Regions from separate parts of the Vibrio sp. Vf1514 genome, predicted to be linked through region 1. Evidence: predicted binding sites of a transcription regulator. Region 1 holds the regulator's gene; the other holds the start of a gene.

Region 1 (7,654 bases):
GGTAAGATGCTGGCACTGGAAATGGGCGGCAACAACCCGATGGTGATCTCCGATCAATATGGTGATTTGGATGCCACCGTGTACACCATCATTCAATCGGCGTTTATCAGCGCCGGTCAACGCTGTACCTGTGCACGCCGCTTGTACGTGCCGCATGGCGACAAGGGCGATACGCTGATCACACGTCTGGTGGAAGCCACTCAGAAGCTGCGCATCGACCAACCTTTTGCAGAGCCTGCACCGTTTATGGGGCCACAAATCTCCAAAGCGGCCGCAGACGTGATTCTCAATGCGCAGGCAAACTTACAGTCGCTGGGCGGTGAAATTTTGTTGGAAGCGCGCGGTCTGCAAGCGGCGTTTGTCACGCCGGGCATCATCGATGTCACGCCGATTGCCGAGCTACCAGATGACGAATACTTTGGCCCGCTGCTACAAGTGGTGCGTTACGAAACGCTGGCCGAGGCGGTTGAATTGGCCAATGACACCCAGTTTGGTCTGTCGGCGGGTCTGGTCACCACTGATGACCGCGAGTGGGAATACTTTGTGGACCACATTCGCGCTGGCATTGTGAACCGCAACCGTCAGCTGACAGGCGCAAGTGGCGATGCGCCATTTGGTGGCCCGGGCGCGTCGGGCAACCTGCGTCCAAGCGCGTTCTACGCGGCGGACTACTGCGCGTATCCGATGGCGTCGATGGAAGGTTCGGCCACTGAATTGCCAGCCACGTTGAGCCCGGGTATCGAACTGTAATTGATGATTTAGCTTACGTCACAGGCTGAAGGCTACCCGGTCCTTCTCGGGCTTCGGATCGGGTAGCCACTTTTTACCAGAACAACAATAAATCGGTATCGTCGCCCCAAGTCGTGAGTAGTCACTTGGGCAATAGAATCCAATCACCCAGGTTGCTTGCAGAGCAGCGCAGACAAGGAGGCGTTATGACGCCAGCAGTTCTTTTTGAATCCCTATGGAATGACTACATTCGACGCCTTTGTCCGTCGGCCGACAAGGTGCATCAACTGCTTCAGGAAGACGAAGTGTTGATCAACGACCACATCGCCCTGCGCACCTTTAATATCGCGCCGTTGGGGCTGGAAACACTGGCTAAACCGTTTCTGGCATTGGGCTACACGCCGTGCGGTGATTACGTGTTTGAAAGCAAAAAGCTGGTGGCAAAACATTTTGAGCATCCAGACCCGCTGCAACCGAAAGTCTTCATCAGTGAACTGAAAGTGGAAGCGTGCTCGCTTGAGCTGCAATCGATTGTGGCGAAGTTGGCGGCGCAAGTGGATGTGACGCAACTTCAGCACGCGGCATTCCTCTACGGTGGCCGCTTGTGGGATCTGAGTTACGCTGATTATCTGCAACTGGCGAAAGAGAGCGAATACGCGGCTTGGTTGGCAGCACATGGTTACGGTGCTAACCACTTTACCGTGAGCGTGAATCAGTTGAAGACGCTGGATGAAGTGAAACAGGTGAACGATCACCTACGCAGCGCAGGCTTCACCATCAATGAATCTGGCGGCGAAGTGAAGGGCTCACCCGACGTGCTGCTGGAGCAGTCATCGACCATGGCGGATAAAGTGCCAGTGAGTTTCCTTGAAGGCAGCGAGATCATTCCGGGGGGCTTTTATGAGTTTGCCAAGCGTTACCCCATGGCCAACGGTGAACTCTACACCGGGTTTGTCGCGGCATCAGCCGATAAGATTTTTGAAAGCACCGACAGCAAATAACCACGGCACGTTGACCGTAATCGACACAAATAAAAAGCCACCGCGAAGGTGGCTTTTCTGTGTAATGCTGTTGCGACGTCGATTAACGAGTGCCGTACACCACGATGGTTTTACCGTGTGCAGAAATCAAGTTCTGCTCTTCCAGCATCTTCAGGATGCGGCCCACGGTTTCACGTGAACAGCCAACGATTTGACCGATCTCTTGACGAGTGATCTTAATCTGCATGCCGTCTGGGTGAGTCATCGCGTCGGGTTGTTTCGCCAAGTTCAGTAGGGTCTGTGCAATACGACCGGTTACGTCTAAGAACGCCAAGTCACCCACTTTTTGGCTGGTCACTTGCAGACGGCGAGCCATCTGACCAGACAGGCGCATCAGGATGTCCGGGTTAACCTGAATCAGCTGACGGAATTTCTTAAATGAAATTTCCGCTACTTCACAAGGAGATTTTGCACGAACCCAGGCAGTACGCTCCTGACCTTCTTCAAACAAGCCAAGCTCACCGATGAAGTCACCTTGGTTGAGGTAAGACAGAATCATCTCCTTACCTTCTTCATCTTTGATCAGTACCGCTACAGAACCTTTGACGATGTAGTACAACGTTTCTGCTTTCTCGCCCGCGTGAATCAGCGTGCTTTTTGAAGGGTACTTATGAATGTGACAATGTGAAAGAAACCACTCTAGTGTTGGGTCGGTTTGAGGTTTACCTAGAACCATAATATCTCACTTCCTCTGCAGGGTACGCTTGCTGCTATCCATATTTTAGCGAAGCCTTATTTTGGATTCTCTAGAATAAGAGGACTTTCTTGTTGCTGCAAGTTATCTTGTGTTTCGGTATGGAATAGTATCCTTTTTCCCAAACGATTTCTTGATTTTAATCGTGTCGGGGGACGGATAAACTACGCAAAATTGTGCACATGATCACGGTATGAAAAGTAATCGACACAGTGACGGTATGATTAGCCAATTTTCCCTGACTCTATCAGCTGTTGCAGGAGCGGTCTGACGATCAGCTCCATGGCAAAGCCCATTTTCCCCCCCGGTACCACAATGGTGTTGTGGCGCGACATGAACGAGCCATCAATCATCGCCAGCAAGTAGGGGTAGTCGACGTTTTTAATGCCGCGCAGGCGAATGACGACAAAGCTTTCATCCAAACTGGGAATGCCTTTCGCATTGAGCGGGTTGGAAGTATCGACGGTGGGGACGCGCTGAAAGTTGATGTGGGTGCGGGAGAATTGCGGCGTGATGTAATTGAGGTAATCGTCCATCGAGCGCACGATCGAATCCATCACCGCTTCTCGAGAATGGCCGCGATCGCGCGTGTCACGCACGTATTTTTGAATCCATTCCAAGTTCACAATCGGCACCATGCCAATCAGAAAATCGACGTGTTGTGCGACGTTGACTTCGCCATCGACCACCCCGCCGTGCAGCCCTTCGTAAAACAGCACATCGGAGTTTTCTGGCAATTGCTGCCAAGGCGTAAAGGTGCCCGGCATCTGATTGTACGGCACGGCTTCGTCAAAGGAGTGAAGATAGCGTCTGACCTGACCGGTGCCTGATTTCCCAAACTGACGGAAGAAGTCTTCCAGCGCGGTAAAGTCGTTGGCTTGCGGCCCAAAATAGCTGATGTGACGACCTTGCTCGCGCGCTTTGCGAATCTCGACGTCCATCTCTGGGCGAGTAAAGCGGTGAAAGCTATCGCCTTCCACCCACGCGGGTTTGATGTCCATCATATTGAACATCTTGCGAAATGCTTCTGAGGTCGTGGTTGTGCCGGCGCCCGACGAACCGGTGACGGCGATAATAGGGTGTTTCGCTGACATGACAAACCTTGTCTCTGAGTCCATAAAATCGGGCTGTTTCAACACAGCCCAAGTCGAATCACTATAGCACGGAAAAGATGACTGTCGTCATCCGTTAGCGTTGATTGACTTTGATATCAACGGTTTCATGTAATTCTGAATAGACGATCACGGCCTCGCCAGACTGCAATTGTGCCTTCACTTGATCGACTTTTTCTTGCAGCGAAATCTCGACTTCGCCGTAATCGGTGCCTTCGCGTAACACGAATTCACGAATCAGACTGTCGAGTGTATCCGGCGCGATTTGCTGCCACGGAACGATCATAAATACCTCTTGCTTTTATGTTCGTGGTTGAATGCCCAAGTATAACGCCTTCGAGGGAAGGCGTCAGTGCCAAGCGAGTCAGTGCAGATCAGATGCTGTCGCGCAGGCTTGCGTAGTAAGCGGGCAGGGATTGTTCGAGCCAGAAGGTCGGTTTGAGTAGCGAGCCACTAAGGAAGCCCACATGGCCGCCTTGATCAAACAAGCGATAATCGATGTTTTCCGGCAGGACAAATTTGGGGATCACGGCATCGGTCATAAATGGATCGTCTTTGGCGTGGATGATTTGCGTGGGCACGCGAATGTCTTTGAGTTTGTGGATGCCTGAGCAGCGCTGATAGTAATCCTGCGCGTCTTTGAATCCGTGCAGGGGCGCGGTGATCAGATCATCAAACTCTTGCAAGCGCGTGACGCGTTTGATGTTGTGATACGACAGCCCCAATTCACCTTTCAGCAACTGATGTTTGCGCAGCGCATTTTGTTTGAGCGACGAGAGCAAATAGGTGCGATAGAGTTTGGAAAACCCGTGTTCGATACGCTCCGAACAGGCGGCGAGATCCAGCGGCGCAGAGACCACGGTTGCGGCACTAACGATGGGATCGTGGTTGAACTCGGCCAGATAGTTGACCAGCATATTGCCGCCGAGCGAAATGCCGACCGCAATCATGGGTTGCGAAGGAAATTGCTCGCGCAAGGTTTCCAAGACAAAACGCGCATCTTGCACTTCACCGGAATGGTACGCGCGCGCCAAATGGTTGGGTTTGCCGCTGCAGCCGCGAAAATGCATCATCACTGATAGCCAGCCGTCGCGAGCAAACGCGTGCATCAAGCCATTGGCATACGGGCTGTAGAAACAGCCTTCCAAGCCGTGAAATAGCACAAACAGCGGCTTATTTTGCGCATCGGCGTGGTGCGGGTCTTCACTCCAAGCGAGATCGAGAAAGTCGCCGTCCGGCGTATCGAGGGTTTGCCACACCGGTTCAAACAGCGCTTTTTTTCGAATGAAACGCGGAAACAGCGTTTGCAAATGCGGGTTTTTCAAGCCGGTTGCGGCCACAAACTGGGTCATAATTCAAACCAATACCGAATGATTGAATGAGTATATACCCAAGTTACCTCAGATGAGTCGATTCGGCGAGTGGCGGTGACATTTTGTGAAGCGCTGCCCCAAATGAGAGGGATAGCCGATGACGAGATTAATAGCTGGGTGGCACGGGCTTCATAAATACGGCCGCCAGATGCTCTGCGCCCAGTTGGCGGCAGTAGCGTAGTGTGAGCGCTTCGCCGTGGCTATTTTCTAAGGTGAGGTGGTTGATGCAGTCGACCAAATCCGCTTGCTGCTGCTTTTCGAGTTGCAGTTCAAATTGCAGCGCTTCGCGGTAGAGCGTATCGGGCAGATGGGTTTTCATCTTACGACGCATCTCGCGGTAACTGTGCAGCAGGGTTTCTGAGCGACTGAGGCAGTCGATCACCTGCTGCCATTCGTTTTCGATCGGCGTGACTTGCTGCTCGTCGAGATATTTGAGCAGGAGCAGCAAGTTGACGTTGCCGTTGAAGTTGTTTTGCAAGCTTAAGCACGCCTCTTTCACCTCGCGCACGCTGTAATACTGCAAACTGAATTGCCATAGTCGTTCCAACGTGAGGGGGATTCTGACGTGCTCGTGGCTCATTGACTGTTGAACTCCTGTTCCATCTCTTCCAAGACTTCCTGCTCTGCCATCCAGTCCATTTCAATGGTTTCGAGTTCGGACTTGGCGTTGGCCTGCGTGGCGAGTACTTGTGTAAGTTTAGCTTTATTTTCTGTGTCATACAGTGAGGCATCGGACAATTGTTCCTCCGCTTCAGCGATCATGGCGTTCAACTTATCCATTTTCGTTTCCAACTGTGTCAGCTTTTTGCGAATTGGCGCAGTCTGCTTACGAAAATCGGCTTCACGGCGTTTTTGCTCTTTCTTCGCCGCAGCGCTGTTGGTGTTGTCTTTGGCCGGGGCTTGCGCTTGCGTCTCTTTGCGCTGCGCTTTTTGCTGATCGGTCAGCCACTTGTAGTAATCGGTTAGGTCACCATCAAATGGTGCCACTTGGTGATCGTGCACGAGGTAAAGATCATCGGTGGTCGCGCGCAGCAGATAGCGGTCGTGACTGACGATCACCATGGCGCCTTCATAGCTTTGCAGCGCAAGCGTGAGCGCTTGACGCATGTCGAGATCCAAGTGGTTGGTCGGTTCGTCGAGCAAGAGCAGGTTCGGCTTTTGCCATACCAGCAGCGCCAGCACCAAACGCGCTTTTTCGCCGCCGGAAAACGGGCCGACTTTATCCAGTGCTTTGTCGCCGTGGAAGCCAAAACTGCCCAGATAGTTACGCAGTTCGAGTTCGTTTTTGTCAGGCGCAATCTGCATCATGTGTTGCAGCGGCGTCTCTTCCGGATGCAGCGTTTCCAACTGATGCTGGGCAAAGTAACCAATTTTTACGCCTTGCGAATAGGTGAAATCGCCGCCTTGCTGTTTCAGTTCACCGGACAGCAGTTTGATCAGCGTGGATTTACCCGCGCCGTTTCGACCCAGCAAACCGATGCGGCTGCCCGGTACCAGATTGAGGCGAATTTTTTCTAGAATCAGGCGCTCGCCGTAGCCTGCGCTGACATCATCCATCATCAAAATGGGGTTCGGCAGTGCCGATGGCTCACGAAACTCAAAGCTGAAGGGGTTATCAAACTGCGCTGGCAGCACTTTCTCCATGCGTTCCAGGGCTTTGATGCGGCTCTGCGCTTGGCGGGCTTTGGACGCTTTGTAACGGAAGCGGTCGATGTAGCTTTGCATGTGCGACATCTGCTTTTGTTGCTTCTGGAACATGGCTTGCTGTTGCAGCATCTTCTGCGCGCGTTGGGTTTCAAACGATGAGTAGTTGCCGGTGTATTCGTTGAGTTTTTCGTTCTCGATGTGAATGATGCGACCGACGATCGGATCGAGGAAGTCGCGGTCATGCGAGATGAGGATCAGCGTGCCCGGATAGCTCTGCAGCCAGCGTTCAAGCCACATCACGGCGTCCAAATCCAAGTGGTTGGTCGGTTCATCCAGCAGCAGTAAATCGGAGCGACAGATCAGCGCTTGTGCGAGGTTGAGTCGCATTCGCCACCCACCGGAGAACTGAGTCAGACTCCAGCTCATCTGCTCTTGAGAAAAGCCCAGACCATCGAGCAGCTCAGCGGCGCGCGCGCGAATGCTGTAGCCACCAATGGTGTCGATGTGGCCGTGCAGTTCGGCCACTTTGTTGCCGTTGTCTGCGCGCTCCGCGTCTGCCAGTTGGCGTTCCAAATCGCGGTATTCACGATCGCCGTCAATGACGTATTCCAGTGCGCTGCGCTCCAAAGCTGGCGTTTCTTGCGCCACCCAAGCCAGCTCCCACTGCGCCGGTTTGCTGAACGAGCCGGCGTCAATGCTCAGTTCGTCTTTCAGCAAGGCGAACAGGGTGGATTTACCGCAGCCGTTTTTCCCCACCAAGCCGACTTTGTCGCCGGGTTGAATGGTTGCCGAAGCCTGATCGAGCAGTGGTTTACCACCGCGCAGTAACTGAATGTCAGAGAAGGTAATCATAAAAATATCGTCTGTTTTGGCCTTTAATTTTTTCGCTCGGAATAGTAGGGGGAATAAGGATAAATGTCGATCATTATGCAAATTGGGTTATGATGCGAAGTCACTTATTGTTAACAAAACGGAGTGTCGTCAAGGAATGACAAACGCTGAAACGTGCCCATCCAATAAGCCCAGCGTGCTGGTGATCTACGCGCATCCCGAGCCGGA
Region 2 (7,654 bases), 560 kb from region 1:
TTGTACTGCGATTCACCGTGTTTAGCAGCCAGTTCATCGTAATATTGCTGCGGGTTCTTGCCGGTTACCGCCGTGATTTCAGCTGCAAGCAGACACAAGATGATGCCGTCTTTGTCAGTTGACCAAGGCGTGCCATCTTTACGCAGGAACGATGCCCCGGCACTCTCCTCACCGCCAAAACCGAATTTGCCGCTGTACAATCCTTCCACAAACCATTTAAAGCCCACAGGCACTTCGCACAATTCACGGCCAAGATCGGCCACCACTTTATCGATCATCGCGCTTGAGACCAGCGTCTTACCCACGGCGACATCCTGACCCCATCCGTCACGGTGACGGTACAAGTAATCGATACACACCGCGAGGAAATGGTTTGGATTCATCAAGCCTTTGGGCGTCACGATGCCATGACGGTCGTAGTCTGGGTCGTTACCAAATGCCAGATCGTACTCATCTTTCAGTGCCAACAGACCCGCCATTGCATAGGGAGATGAACAGTCCATGCGCACCACACCATCTTTGTCTAAAGACATAAATTGGAAGGTTGGATCGATGGCTTCGCTCACCAATGTCAGGTTCAGGTTGTACGCCTGACCAATTTGACGCCAGTAATCGATGCCGCTGCCACCCAGTGGATCCACACCCAATTTCAGATTGGCTTTTTGAATCGCCGCCATGTCCACCACATTCACCAAGTCATCGACGTATGGTTTTACCAAATCGACTTGTTTGAACAGCGGTGATGCTTTGGCCTCCGTGATCGACATACGTTTGACGCCGCTCAAGCCTTCTGCAATCAGTTGGTTGGCGCGGTTTTCAATCGCTTGTGTCAACTCACCTTCGGCCGGGCCACCGTGCGTCGGGTTGTACTTGATACCACCATCTTGCGGTGGGTTGTGCGATGGCGTGATCACGATGCCGTCCGCTTTTTCTGCATGTTTCAGGTTATGCGTCAAAATCGCGTGAGAGATACCCGGCGTCGGCGTGTAGCCGTTGTCTTGTTGCACAATCACTTCAATACCGTTGGCCACCAGCACTTCAACAACACTGCTAAATGCTGGTTCAGACAACGCGTGAGTATCTTTACCCACAAAGATTGGGCCAGCAGTGCCTTGCGCTGCACGCACTTCAACAATCGCTTGTGCGATGGCCAGAATATGATTTTCGTTGAAGGTCGCTTTATCAGCGGAGCCGCGATGGCCCGACGTTCCAAATTCCACTTTGTGTTTTGGATTACTCGGATTCGGCTGAAGAAGGTAGTAGTTTGCTACAAGTGCTGGAATATTATGCAGGTCTTGCTGTTGCGCTTTTTGTCCTGCACGTGGGTGCATTGCCATAAAGACATCCTTTCAAAATATAACGACAAATAAAAAACCTCATAATACGCAGTTTGGTTTGCATATTATGAGGTTCAAATCAGACTTTTCGTGCTCGATCGTTACAAATCAAATCGATTGAGTAACTTTTTCAATAATGTCCGCTGGGAAATTCATGCGAATCATCACTTGCTCAATCATCTGCTGTTTGCGGCTGGTGTTATTGTTCGTGATCACCCAAAACGGCGTGTTTGGAATCGCCTTTGGCTTCGTCGTTTGACCATTTGCCAGCAGGGTTTGCTCATTGTCAGCAAAGTAAACGCGCTTACGACCTTTCACCAACATCGCTTCAGAAAAAGCGGCTGGATCGATGCGATGAAGGGTAGAAAGCACCAGCATAAAACGATCAACCGCTTTTTTCAGACCGGCAAATTCGTCTGAAATCAGAAGAGAGCGCATTTCTTTCACGCAATCCAGTTTCGTTTCTTGACCAGCATCTTTACTCACCACTATACCTTTAGGTGCCGCGGCCGCTTTAGGCGCCACTGGAGTGCTTTGACCATCCACGTTCAACAGGCGGCGCAGAATGTCCGATGCGCTCTCACCAATGTGAAGGGTTTGGCCTGCAATGTAACGGTATAGATCCTCATCAACCTCAATTGTTTTCATTCGCTTTTCACAATCTCAATGTTTAAACTCTGGGGGATTATAGCGAGATCTTCGCTGAGACTCTACGTTAAACCCATTACTAATAAGATAAAATGTCAGCACTTCTGAATTACAAACTTGAAGGTGAGGGTCACACCGTTGTTTTGATCCATGGTCTGTTTGGTAGTCTGGATAACCTCGGGCTACTGGCTCGCGATCTAAAAAACGATCATCAAGTTCTGAGTATCGACCTGCGCAATCATGGTCACTCATTCCACTCTGACGCACACAATTACGCGCTGATGGCCGCCGATGTGGATCAGCTATTGACCCACCTCAACATTCAACAAGCGACCATTATCGGTCACTCCATGGGTGGCAAAGTGGCGATGAAACTCGCCGATATAGCGGCAGAAAAAGTGGCGCAACTGGTGATTCTGGACATGGCGCCCGTCGCATACACCGAACGCCGCCACGAAAATGTGATTGCCGGATTGGAAGCCGTCTTGGAGCAAAAGCCGTCATCACGCAGCGAAGCCATGGCGATTTTAGCCAAACACGTTGAAATCGACGGAGTGCGCCAGTTTTTGGGTAAATCGATGATGAACCAAGACAGCGTGATGGTGTGGCGTTTTAACGTCGCGGCACTGAAAGCCAACTACACATCGATCATGGGCTGGGAACCGATCGCACGCTGCGACATACCCACCCTGTTCATCAAAGGTGGCGACTCCAATTATCTGACCGCCGAACATCAAGCGCAGGTGCAAGCCCAGTTCAGTCATGCCAAAGCGCATGTCATTGCCAATACGGGCCACTGGCTACATGCGGAAAAACCGGCGGAAGTACTGCGCGCGATTCGTAAATTTATCCTGTGAGGCAGCCCGCTTCACCACGCAACATCCACGATGTTCTCTTCATACAAGTGTGAAATCGATTCTCATCCGCGCATTAACTTTGCCGTATAACAATGGTATAGTGCGCGCAAGCAAATTGGCATAAAGGATAACCATGCTGTACGACTATATGAACATGATCGAATCGATAGGACTTGATCTCCTGTTTGCGTCTATTTTCTTCCTCATCGGGATGGCAATTAAAGACGTATTGAAACAAGGTAATGTTCCGGTATTTGGCCGTCGTATTGTGTGGCTTGTTCTGTTTTTAGGTTGTGCTGGCTTTATTGCCAAAGGCATTATCCAACTTAGTTGGGAAGGGACTGGCTTGGGCTGATGCCTGAGCGTTCAACCATCCGCCACCCCATTACAATTTAAAGGTAAAGACTCTATGGCAAGTGTAGGTATCTTTTTTGGTAGCGATACAGGTAACACCGAAGCTATTGCAAAGATGATTCAAAAACAACTCGGTAAACAACTTGTTCACGTTCAAGATATCGCAAAAAGCAGCAAAGAAGACATCGACAACTTCGATCTGCTACTGCTTGGTATCCCGACTTGGTATTACGGTGAAGCGCAATGTGACTGGGACGACTTTTTCCCAGAACTAGAAGCGATTGACTTCTCAACCAAGCTGGTTGCTATCTTTGGTTGTGGTGACCAAGAAGATTACGCGGAATACTTCTGTGATGCGATGGGCACTGTGCGTGACATCGTAGAAGCCAAAGGCGCCACAGTTGTGGGTCACTGGTCAACTGAAGGTTACGAGTTTGAAGCGTCAAAAGCGCTGGTTGATGAGAACCACTTCGTGGGTCTATGTATTGATGAAGATCGCCAACCTGAACTGACTGAAGAACGCGTGACCAAATGGGTCAAACAAGTTTACGACGAAATGTGTCTGGCTGAACTTGAAGACTAATCCATAAAAAATCCCCAGCCAAGGCTGGGGATTTTTTTATCCATGAAGAACACATGACCAAGAAGAACACATTACCAAAGAATGCTTCCCAGTAGCGGGGCAATCAGCACAGTGACCATCCCAGCAATCATCATCACCACACTTGAGACCACCCCTTCCGAATTGCCGATTTGATAAGCCTTAGCGGTACCCGCACCGTGCGCCGATGCGCCCAAGCTAGCACCTTTACCTAGGCGAGAACGAATCGACAACACGGTCAACACGACTTCGCCCACAGCCATACCAATCACCCCAGTCAACACCACAAACAGCGCGGTTAGGTCGCTCTGACCCCCGATCGATTTGGTGGCTTCAACGGCAAACGGTGTGGTAATGGAGCGCATCGCGAGACTACGCTGCAACAATTCTGGCAAGTTTAACCAACGCGCCAACAGCACGGTGGAGCCGACCGCCACAATCACCGACACCAGCACGCCAACCGACAACGACAACCAATGACGCTGAATCAAATGGCGGTTGTCATACACTGGAATCGCAAATGCCACCGTTGCCGGGCCAAGCATCCACAACAGCCAATGTGATTCAGCCATGTAATCCTGATAAGGAATGTGAAAGCCCATGACCACTGCAACTAACAGCAATGGCGCCAGTAGTAAGGGCATCAAGAAGATAGAGCGTTTGCGGCGATAAAGTGATTTGCTGCCGTAGTAAAATGCCAAGGTCAGCACCAGACACAATACGCCCAAGAGTGAATCATTCAAGCTCATCACTTAAGCTCTCCGCAATTGATTGCTTTTACGACGCGCCAGTTTGAGTTCAAACCGATACAGTTTATCCACCACCCAAGCTGTCGATGCGATCACCACAATCGTGCTCACAATCAGCACCACCATAATACGCAGCCCTTCTTGAATCATCAGATCCTGATAGTTCACGACCGCCACCACCGCAGGGACAAAAAATAGCAGCATTTCCGCCAATAACCATGTTGCGCCGCGGCGCAACCAATCCACCTTCACGATGTTGCTAAACACCAAGGCCAGCAACAGCAGCATCCCGGTGAGGTTGGCAGGGATGGGTAAATGAAACTCACGCACCAGAAAGTCTGCGATAAACCAAATCAACGCCAGTACCGCAATCTGGCTCAGCGTCATTAAGCTATTTCCTACCCGTTTCATGCTTGCTCTTCGCTTGTTTTGTGAAATTAGTCACAGTATAAGCATGCTTAAAACCGTCACAAAATGACTTTTTATTATCAAATTTATGCCAAAATGGAATAGTTTAATTCAACGGGCACAATCATGGACATCAAAGCACTGCGTTATTTTGTCGAGTTGGTGAATGAACAAAGCTTTACCCGCGCTTCTGAAAAATTGTTTGTCACGCAACCCACCATCAGCAAGATGATTCGCAGCTTAGAACAAGATGTCGGGCAACCACTTTTGCATCGCGAAGGCCGACGCTTTTGGTTAACCGACGCTGGCGACATCGTGTTTCAGCGCGCGCAAGAGATCCTCGCGCAGATGTCGCAGCTCGAAGCGGAACTCATCGATTTGAATGAGCTGCAACGCGGACATTTACGCTTGGGGATCCCGCCGATGGTCGGCCATGTCTACGCCGGCCTGATTCGCCGCTACCGCCAAACATACCCAAACGTCGAAATGACCATCGTCGAATATGGCGGGCGAAAAATTGAGCAAGCGGTATCTGAGGGCGATCTCGATGTGGCAGTGACGATGTTATCTTTAAATGCGGCGCAGAACCTCAACACCTTGGAACTCGACAGCTATCCGATTCGTGCAGTGTTGCCCGATACCGCGCCTTGGCGCGATCTCGAGACCGTTCATTGGCAAGATCTAAAAGACGAACCGTTCTACGTTTACACGCAAGAATTCACGCTCAGCGAATACATCGACGCTTTGTGCCAACAAGAAGGTTTTGCGCCGCAAGTGGCCGCTCGCAGCAGCCAATGGGATTTCTTGGTCGCATTGGTCAAAAGTGGGGTTGGTGTGGCCTTCTTACCCGAACCGCTATGTCACCGCATACAGGGCGAAGGCGTGGTGGTCAAAACCATGACGCCTTCCATTGACTGGCAACTCGGCGTCATCTGGCATTCAGAGCGTTATGTGTCACGCACCGCCGACGCGTGGATCAGCCTGTGCCGTGACTATCGAGATCAAAAGTATCCCCAACCTTGAATGTCCTTTAGGGCAGTGTCTGGGAATCAGCCAATTCGCGCTCCTGCGTCGGGTCATCTGCATCTTCGCGGTATTTCGGTTTCTTCCGCACATACAGTTTGCGATGCACTTCAGACACCACTTCGCCATGCGCATTTTTAACGTGGATGATAAATTCGGGGAAACATTTATCACCGCAAGCCGTGGCACTTAAAATCGCATCCAGTTGCTGCTGAGGGATCAAAAACTCCGCGTACAAATCGGTATGACCCGGCTTAATAAAGTTGATGCTGGCTTCTTTGTCCCACACATAATATTGCTCGCCTAAAATGCCCATCAACATCAGCGAGTAAACTGGGTCTGTGAGCGAAAAAATGCTGCCACCGTATTGGGAGCGATTGGCGTTTTTGTTCCACCAACGCAATTTCAGCCGCATGCGGGCTTCGCGAAAATCGTCACTGATGGATTCAATTTTTATCCCCGCGCCCCAGAATGGCGGCCAGCTATTCAGCGCCCATTTGACAATATTTGGTTTATATAGCTTTGCGAGAGTTTTATTCATGCTTTCCGTGCCTTAGACTCGATTTCGACCGCCTACATCAGTGCTTAAATCGACAGGGTCTATTAATCACGACGTAGACTTAACGCTCAGTTAATGTTAAACAATTGTAACTGGTCAGAGCACTTTTAGCAGTGATATCACGCGGCTTTACGAAAAAATAGTAGTAACCCTTTGAAGTTCGTGGTTTATTGTTCGCTGTGACTAACCTATAATGTTGGACAACATTGACTTCTGTTCATTACTGCAGATCATCAACGGGAAAGTATATGTCAGACAATAACCAAGCGCTAAAGGATGCTGGTCTTAAAGTAACCCTTCCACGGCTAAAGATTTTAGAAGTACTACAACAGCCTGAGTGCCAACATATTAGTGCTGAAGAGCTGTACAAGAAGCTGATTGATCTCGGTGAAGAGATCGGCCTTGCGACAGTTTATCGAGTACTAAACCAATTTGATGATGCAGGCATCGTGACACGCCATCACTTTGAAGGCGGCAAATCAGTATTTGAACTGTCGACTCAGCATCACCATGATCACCTGGTGTGCCTCGACTGTGGGGAAGTAATTGAGTTTTCGGACGAATTGATTGAACAACGTCAGAAAGAGATTGCTTCACAGTACAACGTACAACTGACTAACCACAGTTTGTACCTGTACGGCAAATGTGCAGACGGGAGCTGTAAAGACAACCCAGACGCACACAAAGCGAAAAAGTAACCATAAAAAAACCACCGCAAGCGGTGGTTTTTTTTCATGTCGGCGAACCCGAATCAGAAGTAGTCACGTACCAACACTTCCGCAATTTGCACCGCGTTAGTCGCTGCACCTTTACGAACGTTGTCCGCCACAACCCACAAGTTCACGCCGCTGTGATGACTGATGTCATTGCGAATACGGCCGACCATCACATGATCTTTTCCGCCAGCATCACGCACTTGCGTTGGGAAGTCTTCCCCTTGGAACACTTCCACACCATCCGTTTGTGACAATAGCTCAATCACCTGCTCGGCATCGATTGGCGCACTGGTTTCTACGTGTAGCGCTTCCGCATGACCATAAAACACGGGCACACGAACACAAGTTGGGTTCACCATGATCGACGGATCATTGAAAATCTTTTGCGTTTCCCACACCATT

What was found. The regulator CRP, encoded in region 1, controls carbon source genes, mostly activating them, when cyclic AMP is high. The targets are predictions, from matches to a motif close to TGTGANNNNNNTCACA.
Region 2: the regulator CRP is predicted to act here: its motif matches at 4,977-4,992, upstream of ACS18Q_RS10575 (CidA/LrgA family protein).

What each region holds. Positions count from the first base shown of each region.
Region 1 covers NZ_CP197267.1:2,860,614-2,868,267, reverse strand. The annotation lists gene astD (succinylglutamate-semialdehyde dehydrogenase) at 1-750, shown strand, start outside; gene ACS18Q_RS13335 (DUF1338 domain-containing protein) at 936-1,730, shown strand; gene crp (cAMP-activated global transcriptional regulator CRP) at 1,813-2,445, opposite strand; gene ACS18Q_RS13325 (phosphoribulokinase) at 2,688-3,557, opposite strand; gene ACS18Q_RS13320 (YheU family protein) at 3,652-3,861, opposite strand; gene ACS18Q_RS13315 (hydrolase) at 3,950-4,927, opposite strand; gene ACS18Q_RS13310 (TIGR02444 family protein) at 5,055-5,528, opposite strand; gene ACS18Q_RS13305 (ABC transporter ATP-binding protein) at 5,525-7,447, opposite strand; gene kefG (glutathione-regulated potassium-efflux system ancillary protein KefG) at 7,584-7,654, shown strand, end outside.
Region 2 covers NZ_CP197267.1:2,295,624-2,303,277, forward strand. The annotation lists gene pgm (phosphoglucomutase (alpha-D-glucose-1,6-bisphosphate-dependent)) at 1-1,337, opposite strand, end outside; gene seqA (replication initiation negative regulator SeqA) at 1,446-1,985, opposite strand; gene ACS18Q_RS10555 (alpha/beta fold hydrolase) at 2,078-2,842, shown strand; gene ACS18Q_RS10560 (DUF2788 domain-containing protein) at 2,976-3,197, shown strand; gene fldA (flavodoxin FldA) at 3,252-3,779, shown strand; gene ACS18Q_RS10570 (LrgB family protein) at 3,851-4,540, opposite strand; gene ACS18Q_RS10575 (CidA/LrgA family protein) at 4,550-4,957, opposite strand; gene ACS18Q_RS10580 (LysR family transcriptional regulator) at 5,081-5,977, shown strand; gene ACS18Q_RS10585 (DUF4442 domain-containing protein) at 5,985-6,518, opposite strand; gene fcrX (ferric iron uptake transcriptional regulator FcrX) at 6,785-7,234, shown strand; gene ACS18Q_RS10595 (aspartate-semialdehyde dehydrogenase) at 7,288-7,654, opposite strand, start outside.